One region of the Halanaerocella petrolearia genome, then DNA from elsewhere that is predicted to be linked to it. Evidence: riboswitches for the same ligand, from Rfam matches in the RefSeq annotation. Region 1 holds a riboswitch; the other holds the start of a gene.
The links. Region 1 has a riboswitch for ZMP and ZTP ahead of pflB (formate C-acetyltransferase). Riboswitches for the same ligand answer to the same signal wherever they lie in the genome.
Positions count from the first base shown of each region.

Region 2: linked by a shared signal. The riboswitch ahead of ACYQ39_RS08720 (formate--tetrahydrofolate ligase) and the one ahead of pflB (formate C-acetyltransferase) in region 1 are both predicted to bind ZMP and ZTP.

Region 1 is NZ_BAAHXW010000002.1:115,355-121,846, forward strand. Features, by position in the region: gene pflB (formate C-acetyltransferase) at 309-2,531, opposite strand; ZMP/ZTP riboswitch at 2,740-2,826, opposite strand; gene ACYQ39_RS07795 (adenylosuccinate synthase) at 2,883-4,169, opposite strand; gene purB (adenylosuccinate lyase) at 4,362-5,657, opposite strand; gene ACYQ39_RS07805 (cyclic lactone autoinducer peptide) at 5,987-6,106, opposite strand; gene ACYQ39_RS07810 (accessory gene regulator ArgB-like protein) at 6,129-6,492, opposite strand, start outside.
Region 2 is NZ_BAAHXW010000002.1:305,521-312,012, reverse strand. Features, by position in the region: gene panD (aspartate 1-decarboxylase) at 1-247, opposite strand, end outside; gene panC (pantoate--beta-alanine ligase) at 251-1,096, opposite strand; gene panB (3-methyl-2-oxobutanoate hydroxymethyltransferase) at 1,107-1,916, opposite strand; gene ACYQ39_RS08720 (formate--tetrahydrofolate ligase) at 2,137-3,804, opposite strand; ZMP/ZTP riboswitch at 3,928-4,014, opposite strand; gene ftsH (ATP-dependent zinc metalloprotease FtsH) at 4,034-5,917, opposite strand; gene hpt (hypoxanthine phosphoribosyltransferase) at 6,035-6,492, opposite strand, start outside.

The sequences.
Region 1 (6,492 bases):
GGTACAAAAATATTTTTTAGAAAAACAAGTTATGCTTCCTACTGTTAAAAGATTACTAGATTATCTTTAACACTTTTAATTCATATATTATACTACTAATTTTAATAAAAAGTCGCATTGTTTTTCTTATTTAAAATCAAAACCTTTTAAAAATAACAAAATTATTTTTAGTAAAGATACATCTTAGATTTTTACTGATTTTGACCTTAACTGTACACTGTAAATTGTAAACTGTAAACTGCAGAAATATCTCGATTAAATAAAACAACCAGAGGAATTATCCCCTGGTTGAATTAGTTAACTTATCACTACATTTGATTGTGGAAAGTACGTGCAATAACTTCCTGCTGTTGCTCTGGAGTTAACCGAATAAAGTTAACAGCATAACCAGAAACTCTAATTGTTAACTGCGGATATTTTTCAGGGTGCTCAACAGCATCTTCTAAAGTCTCTCTCTGTAGAACATTAACATTCAAATGGTGAGCACCTTGAGCAAAGTAACCATCTAAGACAGAAGTTAAGTTATCTGCCTGTTGATTATCACCTGAACCTAAAGCTTTAGGCACAATAGAGAATGTATTAGAGATACCATCCTGACAATAATCATAAGGTAACTTAGCTACAGAATTTAAGGATGCCATTGCTCCAGAACTATCACGACCATGCATTGGGTTGGCCCCTGGTGCAAATGGTTCTCCTGCTTTACGTCCATCAGGAGTAGCACCTGTCTTCTTACCATATACAACATTAGAAGTAATAGTTAGAATAGACATAGAGTGCTCAGCATCACGATATAATTCATGTTCTTCTAATTTAGTCATAAATCGTTTCACAACATCAACTGCTAACTCATCAACTCGGTCATCATCATTCCCAAATTTAGGGAAGTCTCCTTCAATTTCAAAGTCAGTAATAATACCATCGTCATTCTTAATTGGCTTAACTGTAGCATACTTAATAGCACTTAAAGAGTCAGCAATAATTGATAATCCTGCTACTCCAAAGCCCATAATACGATCTACATCTGTATCATGTAAAGCCATCTGAACTCTCTCATAAGCATACTTATCATGCATATAGTGAATAATATTCAAAGCACCTACATACTTCTCAACTAACCAATCTAAGAAAGTATCAAATTTATCCATTACCTCATCAAATTCTAAAATGTCGCCTTCATAAGGAGTAAATTCCGGGCCAACTTGTACACCAGACTTTTCGTCTCGGCCACCATTTAAAGAGTAAAGTAATGTCTTCGGTAAGTTACACCGAGCTCCAAAGAACTGCATCTCTTTACCAGTTCTCATAGCAGATACACAGCAAGCAATAGAGTAGTCATCACCGAAGTTCTCACGCATTAAGTCATCATTTTCATACTGAATAGAACTTGTATCTCGAGATACCTTAGCAGAAAATTCTTTGAAACCTTCTGGTAAGTTCTCAGACCATAATACTGTTAAATTAGGCTCTGGTGCTGGTCCTAAGTTATAAAGTGTATTCAATAATCTAAAGCTTGTTTTAGATACTAATGGTCGACCATCAATACCCATTCCACCAACTACAATAGTAATCCACATTGGATCACCACTAAATAGCTCATTATAAGCAGGTGTTCTTAATTGACGAGCCATTCTTAACTTAATTACAAAATCATCAATTAATTCTTGTGCTTTTGTTTCAGTCAAGTTACCAGTTTCGATATCTTGCTTAATATAGATATCAAAGAACTCAGCCACTCGGCCAAAAGACATTGCCGCACCATTATTCTCTTGAATAGAAGCTAAATATCCCATATAAGTCCATTGAATAGCTTCTTGTGCATTTTCAGCTGGTCGGCCTAGCTCTAATCCATAAGATTCACCTAATTCTTTTAACTTTTTTAAAGCTCTAATCTGTTCACTTACCTCTTCACGTAACCGAATATGATCTTCTGTCATTCGTGTAGGTAAATGAGCAATATCTTGCTTCTTATCTGCAATTAAGTGATCAATACCATATAAAGCAATTCGACGGTAGTCACCAATAATTCGTCCTCGACCATAAGCATCAGGCAATCCAGTAATTACACCAGATCGACGAATCTCTCTTAATTCTGGTGTATAAGCATCATATACACCATCATTATGTGTCTTACGATACTTAGTAAAGATCTCATCAATCTCTTCATCAACTTCATATCCATAAGCTTCAGCAGCTTGACGAGCCATTCGAATACCACCATAAGTGTTTAACGTTCTTTTTAATGGCTCATCACTCTGTAAGCCAACAATCTTTTCTAAATCTTTATCAATATAACCTGGGTCATAAGCATTAATATCAGATACAGTTTCAGCATCTACATCTAAAACACCATCATTCTCAATCTCTTTCCATAATAACTCACTACACTCTTCCCATAACTTTTCCGTTCTATCAGTTGGTCCGGCTAAGAAAGAATCATCTCCTGTATAAGGTTCATAATTCTGTTGCACAAAGTCTCTAACATCAATTTCTCTTTCCCATTTACCAGACTTAAAGTTTAATTTACTCATCTATAATCCTCCTTATTGGGTTATATATATTATAAAATAGTTGTAATTGAAAATAATAATCTTTACTGTTTGAATCTCTTGTACTTATAATAACATACCCTTTATTAACCGTCAATTAAATTAACTGCTTATTGAAAACAGAGAATTTTCATACAATTTGTAAGATTAGGTAGCATATATAAACCACAAAAACCCGCCTGGATAACATAACTGCTATCCAGGCGGGCGATTTATTGTCAGGATTATACTCCCCCATAGTTAATTCCATGTTGTTCCGCCAGTCATATAATCCTATCTATTCTATTTTACTAATTTTATAATATCAGCTTAATAAATAGTTGTCAATATCAATTATCCTAATAAATTATCTAAAACCATTGTTTCTGAACGCTTTGGTCCTACAGATAAAATAGATAACTCGGTATCTGTTAACTCACAGATTCGATCTATATACTGCTTAGCATTCTCTGGTAGATTATCATACTCGTCTATATCAGATGTATCCTCTTGCCAACCTGCTAATGTCTCATATACTGGCTCACATTCTTTTAATATTTCTTCATTAGTAGAAAACTCATTAAGAACCTCACCTTGATAACGATAACCAGTACAAATCTTAATCTCTTCTAATTCATCTAACACATCTAACTTAGTAATAGCCAAACTAGTCAGTCCATTTATTCGAGCAGCATACTTAACAATTAAAGCATCAAACCAGCCACAGCGGCGTGGTCTACCTGTTGTAGTACCAAATTCATGACCTTTGTCTCTTAAATGTTCACCTATATCCTCTGTCAATTCAGCAGGAAAAGGACCCTCTCCAACTCGTGTTGTATAAGCCTTAACAATTCCAACAATATTATTTATCTTAGTCGGGCCAACTCCTACACCATTACAGACACCACCAGCTGTTGGATTAGAAGAAGTAACATAAGGATAAGTACCATGGTCAATATCTAATAAAGTACCTTGAGCTCCTTCAAATAAAACATTGCTACCTGCTTCTACTTCCTGATTAACTAATAGAGAAGTATCAGTTACAAAATCCTTAATCTGCTCTGCATAACCTAAATACTCTTCAATAACCTCTTGAGCATCTAATCTATCTAAACCATAAACCTTATCTAATACTAAATTCTTTAGCTCAACTGCTTCTCTTACCTTAGCAGCAAATTTATCTTCATCTAATAAATCTTCAACTCTAATCCCAAAACGACCAATTTTATCTCGATAAACTGGGCCAATTCCCTTCCCAGTAGTACCAATCTTATCATTACCTTTTCTAATTTCTTCGGCCTTATCCAACATTCTATGATAAGGCATAATTAAATGAGCTTTAGAACTGATATAGAAATTAGTCACCTCTACACCCTTCTGGGCTAAATAATCAAGCTCTTCAATTAAGACCTTAGGGTCAACTACAACCCCATTACCAATTACACATTTAGTATCATCATAAAGTACTCCCGATGGAATCAAATGTAGCTTATACTCTGTATCTTCTACTACTACAGTATGACCAGCATTATTACCACCTTGATAGCGAACTACTAAATCAGCCTCTTCTGAAAGTAAATCTGTAATCTTACCTTTTCCTTCATCGCCCCATTGAGTTCCTACTACTACAGTAGTTGTCATTTCTGAAAGCCTCCTCTGTTTAATTTAGAGTCGTGTGTCGTAAGCCGTGTGTTGTGAGCCAATTCAAAGTATTTAAATTCAAAACCAAACCTTATAAAGAATTTTGTTTTAAAGGAATTAAACGGTTTTATAGTTTTGATTTTGAATTGGCTCATAGCTCACAGCTCATAGCTAACAACTATTGATTGTCAATTATTCTAATCCAAGTCTTTTATAAATAGTATCTATATGTCGTAGATGATACTCATAATCAAAAATTTCCTCTACTTCTTCTGCTGCTAAATGCTCTCTTAAATCATCATCTGATAATAATAATTCTTTAAAGCTCTCTTGACCTTCCCAAGCTTGAAGGGCATTCCGTTGTACAATCTCATACGCATCATCTCTTAATAATCCCTGATCAACTAGAGTTAACATTACCTTTTGTGAGAAGATAAGTCCATTAGTCTCTTCTAAGTTAGTTTTCATATTATCTTCATGGACTCCTAAATTCTCTACTACATCTACAAACTTAGTCAGCATATAATCAACTAAGATACTGCTATCTGGTAGAACAACTCGTTCAGGAGAAGAATGAGTTAGATCTCGCTCATGCCATAGATTGACATTATCAAAACCAGTATTAGCATTAGACTTTACTACTCTAGATAAGCCTGAAATTCTTTCACAGACAATAGGATTTTTCTTATGTGGCATAGCTGAAGAACCTTTCTGACCTTTCTTAAACGATTCTTCAACTTCTAAAATATCAGTCCGTTGTAAATTTCGAATTTCAGTAGCAAATTTATCTAAAGAACTGGCAATTATAGATAAAATAGACAGATATTCAGCATGACGATCACGCTGTAAAATTTGAGAAGATATAGCAGCTGGTTCAAGATCTAACTCTTCACAGGCCAACTCTTCTACCTGAGGAGCAATATTAGCAAAAGTTCCAACTGCACCAGAGATCTTACCAACGCTGACTCGCTCTAATACACCTTCCATTCTCTCAATCTGTCTCTCTATCTCTGAATACCAATTAGCTAACTTCAAGCCTAGAGTTACTGGCTCAGCATGAACACCATGAGTCCGTCCAATCATCACCTGCATCTTATATTCTTTAGCTTTTCTTCCTAGTACTTCCTTAAACTCTTTTAAATCATCTAAAATCAACTCAGCCGCTTCTTTAAGCTGCAAGGCACGAGCCGTATCCTTAATATCTGACGAAGTTAATCCTTTATGAATATACTTTGATTCTTCACCGACATTCTCAGCAACTGCCTGCAAGAAAGCTAAGATATCATGACGAGTCTCTGCTTCAATCTCTTTGATTCTATCTACTGTAAAATCTGCTTTATCTTTAATTTTAGCAACTGCTTTTTCAGGAATCTCACCTGTTTCAGCCATAGCTTCACAGACTGCTATTTCAATATCTAACCATTTATCAAACTTGCTATCCTGACTCCAAACCTGTTTCATCTGAGGTAGCGTATAACGTTCAATCATCTATTTATATTCCCCCTGTAAATTTTTATCAACAACAACATTAATATAATAGCAAACCAAAAGATTATTGTCAATATAAAGTCGAATTTTAATCGTTTTACTAAAAATAACATTCGTTTATTTTATTACTTTAAAGCTTTAAAGTAATTTTCCCGAAATATCCGTATTTAAATCTATTATAATAGATTTAATTCTTTTAAGAATTATTATCCCGGATTTATAGCGGGCAAATTCGGATCAGAGTCAACTATTTAAAATTTCTAATCCTATTCAAAAAAATAAGCCCCCAATCTCTCGATTAGGGGCATAAGATCAATCTTTAGTTTGATTTACTCTTCTTTTAAAGCCTCAGGCACTTCAGGTTGATAACTCAATGCACCACTTACAGAAGAAACATTTCCTTTAGCAACTGTTTCTAATACTTTAGCAAAGACAAACTCTAACTTCATATGTACAACACCTCCTTTCAAATTAGTTATTATGTCTTATATACTCTCTATTATACAATTTATAGCCTAAGGGAGTTATTGATAATAATTGCCATAATATTCCTAATAATCCTGCTATTACAAATTGATCCTTAGCTCCAGATAAATATAAGATAAAATAAAATAAATCTAAACTAAAGAAGACAATAAAAGAATAAATTTTATATTTGGATAGCTTACTTTTAGAAGTAATCTGTTTTTCTTTAATAATAGCTGGAGCATAAAAGTAAATAATTACTGAACCTAGTATCAAAGTAAACCATAGCAGTCCTGGTATGAATTCTACTAATAATGAATCAAAACTACTAGCTACCCATCCTAAGAAAGTAAAAATTAATCCTCCTGAC
Region 2 (6,492 bases), 190 kb from region 1:
CTCCTGGTCTAGCCTTTCTAGCTGCTGCTCCATTAAGACAAATAACTCCTGATCCTCTTTCTCCAGGAATAACATAAGTTTCTAAGCGTTGACCATTATTATTATTAACTACTTGAACTCGTTCATTAGGATATATATCTGCTGTTTCCATTAATTCTCGATCAATAGTGATACTACCTACATAATTTAAATTAGCATCAGTAACTTTAGCCTGATGAATTTTTGACTTATGCATCATACGCATCATCATTTACACCTCCAACATAAGATTATCGATTAATCTTGTTTCTCCTATATATACTGCCAGAGCAATTAATACCTTCCCCTGCACTTCTTCTACTTTTTCTAAAGTATCTTGATTAACAACTTCTACATAATCTACTTTAGCTAATGATTCTTGAGTAAGCTGTCTTAACATTTGTTCCTTAATAACTAAAGAACTTGTTACTCCATCCTCAATCAATCCTTGAGCTAATTGTAATGATTTATAAAGCACTATAGCAGCTCCCCGTTCTGCTTGATTTAAATACTTATTTCGAGAACTGACAGCTAACCCATCCTCTTCTCTGACTATAGGCACTGTTACTATGTCAAGATCAAAGTTTAAATCTTTAACCATTCGCTTAATAACTAATACCTGTTGAGCATCTTTTTGGCCAAAATAGGCTCTATCAGGATTAACAATATTAAATAGCTTACTGACTATTGTACAAACCCCTGTAAAATGACCAGGACGACAAGCACCACATAACTTATCAGTTAAACCTTCTACTTGAACTGTAGTAGCAGCATTAGGAGAATATATCTCGTCAACATCTGGTGCAAAAATGATATCAGCTCCTACTTCAGCTGCTAATTCTGCATCTCTATCCAAATCCCGAGGATACTCTTTATAATCTTCATCAGGGCCAAATTGAGTAGGATTAACAAAAATACTAGCAATTACTATATCATTGTCCTGTCTAGCTTCTTTCATCAAAGACAAATGTCCTTGATGTAGATAACCCATTGTAGGAACAAAACCTATCTCTTCTCCTGCTAGCTTTTGAGATTTGATAAACTCTTTGATTTCGGAAATTGTCGTATAGATCTCCACTTTACCCCTCCTAATTACTAAAGCTTTCTTCTGAATTCGGAAATTCTCCGGATTTAACGTCTTCTTTATATCTTCTTAAAGCTTGACTAATCTCTTCATTCAAATCTGAATATTGTCTAACAAATTTAGGAACAAAGTCGTTAGAAACTCCTAACATATCTTGGCTAACTAAAACTTGACCAGTACAGTCTTTACCAGCTCCAATTCCAATAGTAGGAATCGATAACTCTTTAGTTACTCTATTAGCTAATTCTGCTGGTATACACTCTAATACTAGAGAAAAAACCCCCGCTTCTTCTAGTTTTTTAGCATCTTCTAATAATTTTTTAGCAGCATCAGTATCTTTTCCTTGTACTTTAAAGCCACCAAATTGATTTACAGATTGAGGAGTTAAACCTAAATGTCCCATTACTGGAATCCCAGCTTTGATAATTGCCTCTATCTCCTCTATTATCTTACTACCACCTTCTAACTTTACAGCCTGAGCCCCACTTTCTTTAATAATCCGTCCAGCATTCTTAACTGTATAGCTAATATCATCAACCTTATAAGCCATAAAAGGAAGATCAGTAACTACTAAAGAATTATTAGCACCTCTAGTTACCGCTTTACTATGATGAATCATATCTTCAACTGTCACGGCTAATGTATCCTCATAACCTAAAACTACCATGCCTAATGAGTCTCCAACTAAAATCACATCAATTCCTGCTTCATCTATAGCTTTAGCCATTGGATAATCATAAGCAGTTAACATTGTAATTTTCTCTCCAGCAGATTTCTTCTGTTGTAGAGTTTTAACTGTAACTTGATTATTCACCTCTTTCACCTCCAGTAAAATTCTTTGATATTATGTATAGTTTATTTCACAAAAAAGAAAAAACTCCTAACCTAGACAGGAAAGGAGTTTTCTATAGATATAGATAGGCATAGTTACCCCACTACAACTACACTATTTCCCGTCTCAGTCTGCTATAGATCCAAGCGGATAACTATTCAATTTCACTTTATTATACTAAGTCAAATTTAAAATTGCAAATCTAAAATAAACCTGTAATCTTTCCTTCAGCATCAATATCAATATCTTCTGCAGAAGGATCTTTTGGTAAACCAGGCATTGTTAATACATCACCAGTTAGAGCTACCAAAAAACCTGCTCCAGCTGAAACTTTAACTTCTCTGACAGTCAATGCAAAACCTTCTGGGCGTCCTTTTAGAGATGGATCATCAGATAATGAAGCTGGAGTTTTAGCCATACAAATTGGTAAGTCAGCAAAACCATCTTGTTTCAGTTGCTTAATATTCTTTTTAGCTTGAGCTGTAAGATTAACCTCATTTGCACCATAAACTTCTGTAGCTATCTCTTCTATCTTTTCTTCAATAGTATCTTCAGTAGAGTATAACATTTTAAAATCACTTGGTTCATTAACTAAGTCCAATACTTTTTTAGCTACTTTTACTCCACCAGCTCCTCCTTTTTCCCATACTTGAGAGAGAGCTACTTTAACACCTAACTTTTGACAACGTTCTTTAATCAACTCAACCTCTGCTTCTGTATCACTAGTAAACTCGTTAATAGCAACTACTGGAGAGATTCCAAACTTCTGTACATTCTCAATATGCTTTTCTAAATTTTCTAATCCAGCAGCTAAGGCATCTAAGTTCTCCTCCTGTAAATTATCCTTACCTACTCCTCCATGCATCTTTAAAGCTCTAACTGTTGCCACTAAAACAACTGCATCTGGTTCTAAATCAGCATAACGACACTTAATATTAAAGAACTTCTCTGCTCCTAAATCAGCTCCAAAACCAGCCTCAGTCACTACATAATCGGCCGTATGTAAGGCTAATTTAGTAGCCATAATACTGTTACAGCCATGAGCAATATTAGCAAATGGTCCTCCATGAATAAAGGCTGGAGTATTTTCTAATGTCTGAACTAAATTAGGCTTTAGAGCATCTTTTAATAAAGCAGCCATTGCTCCTGCTACTTCCAATTCTTTAACTTTAACAGGTTGGCCCTTATAGGTATAACCAATGATAATCTCTCCTAACCTTTCTTTCAAATCAATTATATCTTCAGCTAAACAAAGAATAGCCATTACCTCAGAAGCAACAGTAATCATATAACCATCTTCTCGACTCTGACCATTCTTATCACCTAAACCAACTACAATATCCCTTAAAGATCGATCATTCATATCTACAACTCGCTTAAGAACAACTTGATTAGGGTCCAGATTCAATTCATTTCCTTGCTTAATATGATTATCAATAGTAGCAGCTAATAAGTTATGAGCTATACCAATAGCATGAATATCACCAGTAAAATGAAGGTTGATATCTTCCATAGGTACAACTTGAGAGTAACCACCACCAGCTGCCCCTCCTTTAATACCCATACAAGGTCCTAAAGAAGGTTCGCGTAAAGCAACTGCTGCTTGTTTACCTAATTGATTTAAGGCTTGGCCCAATCCAACTGTTGTAGTTGATTTTCCTTCTCCAGCAGGTGTAGGCGTAATAGCTGTAGTTAAAATTAGCTTACCAGGTTCATTCTCCTTTAATACTCGTTTATAAGTATCTAACTTAACCTTAGCTTTGTCATTACCATACAATTCAATATCTTCTGCACTTAAATCTAACTCTTTTGCAATCTCAGTAATAGGTTTCATATTAGTCTCTTGAGCAATCTTGATATCACTCTTCATCTTAATTCCCCCTTAGTTTGATAGTTTAATACTCTCTATGAAAATTATACTTTACCAATTCTAAGCTGTAAACTATTAACCTATAATCTAAATAAAAAACCGTCTGAACAGATAGTAACTATTACTATCTGCCCAGACGGTCGGCAATTTACTTTATCATGTTCCCTGATGGTTAATCCCATCTCAACTCCGCCAGTCACATGATAAATATCTATTCTATTATTGCTCTCTATTCATTATCTTCTTCTAGATCATCATCTGGAGTAATTACTTCCTCATCTTCAGGATCCTCTTCATTCTCACCATAAAATCCTGGCTTATAGTTAGTGATGATCTCTTTAATATCTTCTTTATCTAAAGTTTCTTTCTCTTTTAAAGCTACTACCATATCTTCTACCATATCACTATTTTTACTTAAGATATCTTCAGCTCTTTGATAGCAACCTTCTATTAAGCTCTTAATTTCCTGATCAATAGCTGCTGCAACATCTTCACTGTAGTTTCGACTGCGAGAAATATCTCGTCCTAAGAAGACTTGTTCATTCTGTTTCTGACCTAAAGTTAATGGTCCTAATTCTTCACTCATACCATAATCAGTAACCATCTGTCGAACAATCTTAGTAGCTCGCTCTAAATCATTCTGAGCTCCTGTACTAATGTCATCTAAGAATATTTCTTCAGCTACTCTTCCTCCTAATAAGGATATTACTTTATCCTTTAACTCAGATTTAGTGATAAAGCTTTTATCTTCTTCAGGAAGATTAATAGTAAATCCTCCTGCTCTACCACGAGGAACAATTGTAACCTTGTGAGTTGGATCAGCATTCTCTAATAACTCACCTAATAAAGCATGACCAGTCTCATGATAAGAAACTATATCCTTTTCTTTATCACTAATTACCTTACTCTCACGAGCCGGACCAGCAATAACCCTATCAATAGAATCATCAAATTCATCCATACCAATAGTTTTCTTATCTCGTCGAGCCGCTAAAATAGCAGCTTCATTAGCTAAATTCTCTAAATCAGCCCCTGTAAAACCAGGAGTTCTTCGAGCCAATACTTCTATATCAACATCATCAGTTAAAGGCTTATCTTTAACATGGATTTCTAAGATACCTTTTCTAGCTTTATAATCTGGTTTACCAACAGGAATCTGTCTATCAAAACGTCCTGGTCTTAATAATGCTTTATCTAATACATCAGGACGATTTGTAGCCCCCATGACAATAATACCTTCATTAGGCTCAAAGCCATCCATTTCAACTAATAACTGGTTTAAAGTCTGTTCACGTTCATCATGACCTCCACCAACACCAGCACCACGTTGGCGACCTACAGCATCTAACTCATCAATAAAGACAATACATGGAGCATTTTCCTTTCCTTGTTCAAATAAATCTCTAACTCGAGAAGCTCCAACTCCGACAAACATTTCAACAAAGTCAGAACCACTGATGAAGAAGAAAGGAACTCCAGCTTCACCAGATACTGCTCTAGCCATTAACGTTTTTCCTGTACCTGGAGGGCCTAAAAGTAAAACTCCTTTAGGAATTTCAGCCCCTAGACGGCTAAATTTATCTGGATGCTTTAAAAATTCAACAACTTCCTGTAATTCTTCCTTAACCTCTTCATAATTAGCTACATCATCAAAGGTGACTTCAGTATCTCCTTCTTTATGTAATTGAGCTTTATTCTTACCAAAAGACATCATCTTCTTGCCGCCACCTTGCATGCGATTCATAATAAAGATCCAAGCACCAATTAAAATGATGGTTGGTAATAAATAAGCAAATAACCCTGTCCACCAAGGAGGTTCAGGTTCAGGTTTAGTCTCAATTTTTACATCATTAGTACGTAATAGTTTTTCTATTTTTTCTATTGTTCCTGGAATATTTATTTCAAATTGTTGACCATTTGCTAATTTACCCTTTATTAAGTTTTCACCGACAATTGTAACTTTCTCTACTTTACCAGATTCAACTTGATTAATAAATTCACTATAGGATATTTTTTGCTGTGGTTGATTAGGAGCAATAATATATTGAGCTATTAAAACTCCAATAGCAATAATAATCAAATAAAATCCTATACTCTTTGAAAACTTCTTCAACTAACAATCCTCCTTCCCTAAAACTAACTTACCTTTTCCATTTTATATAATTTCACGTCTATTAATTATACCACACTTTATCAATTATAGCAACCAAATCAAACTAACCTTATTTAATTACTTATCTCGATATAATTCTGGCTTAGGCACGAAAATATAAGGAATATTACGATATTTCTCTTGATAATCTAATCCATAACCCATTACAAACTTATTAGGAATTTCGAATCCATTCCAATCAACTTCAACTTCCTTTTCAGTTCTTCTAGCTGGTTTATCTAATAAAGTACAAATTTTGATACTTTCCGGTTTACGAGTTTCTAACATTTTAATAACATGTTTTAAAGTTAGACCAGTATCTATAATATCTTCAGCAATTAAAACATGTTTTCCTTCTATACTTTCTTCCAAATCTTTTATGATTCGAACATTACCTGTAGAGCTTGTTCCTCCTTCATAACTAGTTACATCCATAAAATCAAGCACTACTGGTAGATCAACCTGTCTAGATAAATCAGCCATAAAGAAGAAACCACCTCTTAAAATACAGACCATAATTACTTCATCATCTTCAT